Regions from separate parts of the Sporosarcina koreensis genome, predicted to be linked through region 2. Evidence: predicted binding sites of a transcription regulator. Region 2 holds the regulator's gene; each other region holds the start of a gene.
What was found. The regulator CtsR, encoded in region 2, represses protease genes until heat stress. The targets are predictions, from matches to a motif close to ATGGTCAATAAAGGTCAAACA.
Positions count from the first base shown of each region.

Region 1: the regulator CtsR is predicted to act here: its motif matches at 671-691, upstream of clpP (ATP-dependent Clp endopeptidase proteolytic subunit ClpP).
Region 3: the regulator CtsR is predicted to act here: its motif matches at 1,120-1,140, upstream of ACFPTP_RS05505 (ATP-dependent Clp protease ATP-binding subunit).

Region 1 is NZ_JBHSNP010000009.1:66,669-68,936, forward strand. It holds gene whiA (DNA-binding protein WhiA) at 1-130, shown strand, start outside; gene ACFPTP_RS04240 (HPr family phosphocarrier protein) at 153-410, shown strand; tRNA gene ACFPTP_RS04245 (tRNA-Arg) at 516-587, opposite strand; gene clpP (ATP-dependent Clp endopeptidase proteolytic subunit ClpP) at 768-1,382, shown strand; gene ACFPTP_RS04255 (LemA family protein) at 1,964-2,268, shown strand, end outside.
Region 2 is NZ_JBHSNP010000002.1:282,259-284,526, reverse strand. It holds gene ACFPTP_RS01400 (protein arginine kinase) at 1-15, opposite strand, end outside; gene ACFPTP_RS01395 (nucleotide excision repair protein) at 2-568, opposite strand; gene ACFPTP_RS01390 (CtsR family transcriptional regulator) at 595-1,065, opposite strand; gene ACFPTP_RS01385 (hypothetical protein) at 1,164-1,511, opposite strand; gene ACFPTP_RS01380 (hypothetical protein) at 1,504-2,268, opposite strand, start outside.
Region 3 is NZ_JBHSNP010000010.1:75,053-77,320, forward strand. It holds gene ACFPTP_RS05495 (Zn-dependent hydrolase) at 1-530, shown strand, start outside; gene ACFPTP_RS05500 (GNAT family N-acetyltransferase) at 588-1,034, shown strand; gene ACFPTP_RS05505 (ATP-dependent Clp protease ATP-binding subunit) at 1,218-2,268, shown strand, end outside.

The sequences.
Region 1 (2,268 bases), on a different contig from region 2:
CGTCACGTTGAAGGAACTTGGTGAAATGGTGAGCGGCGGCACGGTAAGCAAATCCGGAGTGAATCATCGTCTTCGGAAGATTGAAGAAATCGCAGAAAATCTCCGCGCAGGAGGAATTGCAAGCCAATAAGGTTGGAAAGGAGTCGAATAGTATGGCGGAAAAAACGGTTGAAGTGAAAATGAAGACAGGATTACAAGCACGACAAGCTGCACTTTTCGTGCAAGAAGCTAATCGGTTCACATCAGATGTCTTTCTGAAAAGAGATGAGCGTCAAGTGAACGCGAAAAGCATCATGGGTGTCATGAGCTTGGCAATTGCCCGAGGTGCCGAAGTGACGTTGATCGCGGAAGGCGTCGACGAAGACCAAGCAATCGATACGCTCTCCACACTTGTTGAGAAGGAAAATTAATAAACATAACAGCCGTTTCACTACATAGAATAGGAAACGGCTGAAAAATAAAAAAAGCCGTAAACATGAAATTCATGTTTACAGGCTTCTTTACAAACTCATTTACGCCCTCGGCAGGAGTCGAACCCACATTTCAAGAACCGGAATCTTGCGTGCTATCCATTGCACCACGAGGGCAAACGTTTATTGCTATCAGCAACAGACAAGATTAATTATACAAAGAAAGTGGTATGATTGCAATACCTAAATTAAAAGCGTTATATTTGACCTTTATTGACCATAATATGTATGATAGACGTACAGTTGAAACAACTGGTTTCAGCAGAACGAAAATCCTGACCCATTCATAAGGAGGAAATGAACATGAATCTAATACCTACAGTTATTGAGCAAACGAACCGGGGAGAACGTGCTTATGATATCTACTCCCGTTTATTGAAAGACCGGATCATCATGCTGGGCAGCGCAATCGACGACAACGTCGCAAACTCGATTGTCGCACAATTGCTATTCCTTGAAGCGGAAGATCCAGAGAAAGATGTATCGATCTACATCAATAGCCCGGGAGGCAGCATCACAGCGGGCATGGCGATTTACGATACAATGCAATTCATCAAGCCGGACATCCAAACAATCTGTATCGGCATGGCCGCTTCAATGGGAGCTTTCCTTTTGACAGCAGGAACTGAAGGGAAACGCTATGCGCTTCCTAACGCAGAAGTGATGATCCACCAACCACTTGGCGGAGCGCAAGGGCAAGCGACCGAAATCGAAATCGCAGCAAAACGCATCCTCTTTCTACGCGAAAAATTGAACACAATCCTTTCCGAGCGCACAGGCCAGCCGATTGACGTAATCGCGAAAGACACAGACCGCGATAACTTCATGACTGCTGAACGCGCGAAGGAATATGGTTTGATCGACCACATCATCACACGCAGCGATATGAAAGAACTTGACGCAAAGAAATAATAAATGATTGATGGCCGACCCGGGCGAACCGGGTCGGTTTTTTTGTGCACTTTGCGGGTTATCGATCATTTCCCGAGATATATGGTCATTTTGGGACGTTTGATGCGTACGGTTATTGACGTAGTGTTCCTAGTTTGCGGCCAGGGTCCATTCTTTACGTCTCAAGGTCCATTCTTACGGGTTCTGGGTCCATTCTTTTGTACAAGGGCCCATTCTTTCGCCGTCAGGGCCCATTCTTTTGTACAAGGGTCCATTAATTCCTCAAAGTTCTCGTTCACATACGTGGAGTTCTCGTTGATCGACGAAGAGTTCTCATTCACGCGCTCTGAGTTCTCATTCATCACTGGAGAGTTCTCATTCACGCGCTAGGATTTCTCGTTAATCAATGGAGAGTTCAAATTCTCGCCTTAAAAGTTCTCATTCATCGCCAAGTTCCATTCTTCGACCCCTTAAACTCGATTTATTTCCGCGAGGTTTGAAACCTTTTCGAGGGACATACGATAAATAATGTATACCTGCCCAAGTGTTTCAGATGTGATGACGGTTGGGTATTGCAAATATATCGAATGGAGTGTGAAAAGATGAAAAAAATATTAGGACCCATCGCTATTATTGTGGTCATTCTAGTCATCCTTGGCGTCATGTTGGTGCCGAGCTACAACAAATTTGTCAATCTGGAAGAGAACGTAGATCAATCATATGCGCAAGTGGAGAATCAGCTGCAGCGCCGGCTTGATTTGATTCCAAACTTGGTAAGCACCGTAAAAGGATATGCGAGTCATGAGAAAGAAGTGATCGCTGAAATATCCGATGCACGTGCGAAACTTGCAGGAGCAAGAGGGCCGGAGGAGCAGGCGACCGCTGATACGGAGCTTTCGAACGCGCT
Region 2 (2,268 bases):
TTTATTGATCGACATCGCTGCCATCACCTCCATTGCCGCACTCTGCCAAACGCTCTTTCAGCGCCTTCGCTTCATCCCTCAATGTGGCGGCATCTTCAAAACGCTCCGCCATGATCGCATCTTGCATGCTCAACCGGATTTCCTCGATTTTCTTCTTCAAAGCGAACCGCTCATTAAAGGATTCAGGTATTTTTCCGACATGCGTCGTATGTCCGTTATGAAGCTTGCTGAAAACGCGCGGCAGTTGCTCTCTGAACGTGTCATAGCATGTCGGGCATCCGAATTTACCAATGTCCAGGAATTTCCTGAACGTCAATTGGCAGTCCGGGCAAGTCGGTCCTTCCGGCATGCTGTCCCTTGACTGCTGAAAAGGCTGTACCGATTCGCTTCCGCCGAACCAATGGGAAAGGAATTGTTGGATCGACAACGGTTCCTGGTTTGGATCGAAATGAAACATTTGTGTTTGGAACGCGCATTTCTCACATAGATGGCGTTCCGTAGATCCGCCCATGCCTTCCTGGGTGAAAATCACGGAAGCCGGCCGTTCTTTGCAATTGTCGCATAGCATAGTGTGCACCTCGTATTCGTCAAATTCTAGTCAAGCTGCTTGTAAATAAGCGTCTGAAGCATCGCCTGCAAAATCCGTGCCCGGATCATGTCGCGTTCCGGCAATGGATAATGCAATGTCGTCCGGTCCACTGCTGCGAGGATGATCCTCCCCTCCCTTTCCGAAACGACTTCTTCTTTTAACAGCCTGTAAATGATCCCCTCGGCCATCGTATAGGTTGCGCCTTGTTGGATTCCTTCTAAAATATGTTCGATCAATTCTTTATGCGAATTTGTCTGGACGCGATAAATCCGGATGTATCCTCCGCCTCCTCGTTTCGATTCGACTGCATAGCCTCGTTCGACGGTGAAGCGTGTGTTGATGACATAGTTGATTTGCGAAGGGACGCATTGAAATTTCTCGGCCACTTCGCTTCGTTTAATTTCCACGGTCCCGCTATCTTCTTTTTCGATAATCGCCTTTAAATACCCTTCAATAATGTCGGAAATGTTTCGCATGATGTCACCTCTTTTCTTCGGGTGTTAAGCCATTGACTTTGACTATCTTTGACTTAATTGTACATGAAAATACATCTAGCGTGCAATTTATATGCAGATTAACAGTCACCTTTCTTCGCCTTCGGGCAGTCTGTGCTTTTGAATAAACTCTTATAATTAAAATTGCTTGTAAATGTTGATTTCTGTTCCGAGCGGACGCTTTCCAATCGAACAGCGTAGGGTTCGATTTGCCGTATTTCTGCGCACTTTGCAGAAATTAAGGCAGCTACTACTACTTCCTGCTCGTAACGCTGCGCTTTTACTCGCAAAAGCCGTTCCCGCTGGAGTCGCCGCTCTGCACTCCAATCAACTGGGACAGTGGGTAAAATTTCAGGAAAATGATTTGCTTCCAAAAACGCATAAAAGGCATCCCCTGAAATTCCGGGGGCTGCCTTTATTTTATTCAATTGTAGCGTTCTTCAGTTCCTTGACCGGCAGGAAGAGTTCACCGGTTTCGTAATAGGTGAGGACGAGGTGGTCGCCTTCTTGGATGTAGATCGCCAGCGGGACGGCTTCGGTTGAGACGATATAGTTTCGCCCATCGTCGGCAAGGATGGAAACGATTGTGAAGTCGCCGGCGCGTTCTTTATAGACCCGGACGACGTTGACTGCCGCCTTACCTTCCTCAGCGTTGGAGCTGCCGTCGACTGTGCTTCCGCCGCGCTGCAAGGCTGTTTTATAAAGTCTCAGTGCTTCATTCGGTGAAGTGGCATACACGGAGATTTCCGGGTTCGCCGCTGAGACGATGAAGTAGTTTTGCAGGAAGCCGTTCGAGTCGAGAACCGGCGTCAACCAGCTCGCTTCGCCATAAAAGTTGTAGAGCACCGGCATTTCCCCGGACCATTTCTTCTCAATGAATTTCTTCTCGATAATTTGAAGGGCCCCTTGTGAATCCATATACGATTCTTCAAGATTACCAGTATAATAAGTCGCCTCGCCCGTGCGTCCGTCTGTCAACGCATAGCCGAGCATCGAGTCGACCTCTTCTTTCGGACTCGTAAAGTCGGTGAAATAAAACATATGGCCGTTTTCGTCAAATACCGGGCTGACATTCGCCTCCGTCCCTTCGTCTGAAGGAAGCTTCACATCTTTCTTCCCGACGATTGAATTCCAGAATCCGTGAACGTATTTTCCGAAATAGCTATTTTGGAGGCTCACCGCTTC
Region 3 (2,268 bases), on a different contig from region 2:
ACGCGTTGCTTGGAGGTGCGGAAATCGCTCTTGCTATCGAGAAAGCAGCCCGCGCGGAACTCGAGCATGGCACGGTCGGCACAGTAGGTGTCTTTTCCATAGAACCAGGCGCGATGAATATAGTGCCGGGTGCAGCGGACCTGTACGTTGATATTCGAGGGACGAACCGGGAGTCACGCCAGCGGGTAGCGGATGCACTCGAAACAGCAGTAAACGATGTGGCAAAAGCACGGGAATTAAATATATGGATGGACAAGACTTCAGATGAGGAACCTGTTCAGATGGACAGCACAATCGTGGCCGAATTAAAAGCCATCTGTGAAGAAAAAGGAGTAGCTTGGCTCGAAATGCCAAGCGGGGCAGGGCATGACTCGATGAATATGGCGTCACTCTGTCCGACTGGCATGATTTTCGTCCCGTCAAAAGACGGCATCAGCCATAATCCGGCTGAGTATACATCCATGGAGCAGCTGATGGAAGGGGCGGAAATATTGCGCGCTTTCATGTTGAAACAAGCAAAGATACTATGATTAATTTGTATACGAGCATTTAGAAGCCATGATCATAAAAAAGGGGACTGAAGAACAGTGGAAGCTAAAAGAATAACATCGGAGAATGAATTAGAAACAGCCTTTTCCATCAGAAAAGAAGTGTTCGTTGAAGAACAAGGCGTCCCGTTAGAAGATGAGTTTGATGAATTTGATACACTTGATGCTCCTTGTGAGCACATTTTAGTTTATTATCATGAACTGCCTGTCGGGACTGGACGGGTTAGATGGGTTGATGATTTTGGCAAATTGGAGAGAATCTGTATCTTAAAGCCATACCGGAAGTTTGGTCTTGGAAAGGTTATTATAAAAGCATTAGAAGAAATTGCAGAAGAAAAGGGGCAATCCCGGGTTAAATTACATGGACAAACACATGCAGAAGGTTTTTATCACAAACTTGGCTATGAGACCGCATCACCCATATTCATGGAAGACTGCATTCCACATGTTTTAATGATAAAAGAATTAGCTGCGAATAAATTATAAAATCAAGACGGTGCATCTTTTAACGTATTTATTTCGTTAAAATGATGTGCCGTTTTAAGTTTGGGTTCATCAAGCAAAAACCTTGAAAGTCAAAAAAGGTCAATGTATAATATAAATATAAGTCAAAGATAGTCAATGTCAGACCATATAAATGAAATGAATGATATAAGGAGGAAATGGCTTATGAAATGTCAACATTGTGGTAAAAACGAAGCGACAATGAGCTTTCGCCTTCAAATGAATCAGCAACGTATGCAGATCAATTTATGTCATACATGTTTCCAAGCAGTTCAAGGACAAATGAAGATGCCGTCCTTCGGCAATGATGCCAATCAGTTTTTCCAAGCGAACGGCAATCCGCAAGCACATACACAAGTGAGAGAAGCCGATGAACATCAAGGAAACGGCTTGTTAGACCAACTTGGTAAAAATATTTCGAATGACGCCAAGGAAGGTCGGATTGACCCGGTCATTGGCCGCGACCAAGAAGTTAAACGCGTCATTGAGACATTAAATAGACGAAACAAAAATAACCCGGTGCTTATCGGGGAACCGGGTGTCGGTAAAACGGCGATTGCAGAAGGGCTCGCAGTGAAAATCCATGAAGGCGATGTCCCGTCAAAACTGTTGAATAAACAAGTTTACGTGTTGGACGTAGCTTCACTTGTTACGAACACCGGAATCCGCGGTCAATTTGAAGAGCGGATGAAGCAATTGATCGAGGAGATTGAAAACCGCGAAGACATCATTGTTTTCATCGATGAAATTCATCTTCTCGTCGGCGCAGGTTCAGCGGAAGGCTCCAAAATGGATGCGGGGAATATCTTAAAACCGGCATTGGCGCGCGGAAGCATGCAGCTCATCGGGGCGACGACGTTGAAAGAGTACCGTCAAATTGAAAAAGACGCCGCACTCGAACGTCGATTCCAGCCGATCATTGTGAAAGAGCCTTCTGCGGAAGATGCAATCACAATCTTGAACGGCATTAAAGACCGTTATGAAGCGTTCCATGAAGTGCGCTATTCTGACGAAGCGATTCGTGCATTCGTCACATTATCCCAACGCTATATCCAAGACCGGTTCTTGCCGGACAAGGCAATCGATCTGATGGATGAAGTGGGGGCGCGCTTGAATCTGAAGCATTCTTCTGCGGATGCGGAGAAAATCGGAAACCGGCTAGAAGAAGTCGTCCAGCAAAAAGAACAAGCTGCGGAAATGGAAGACTATGAAAAGG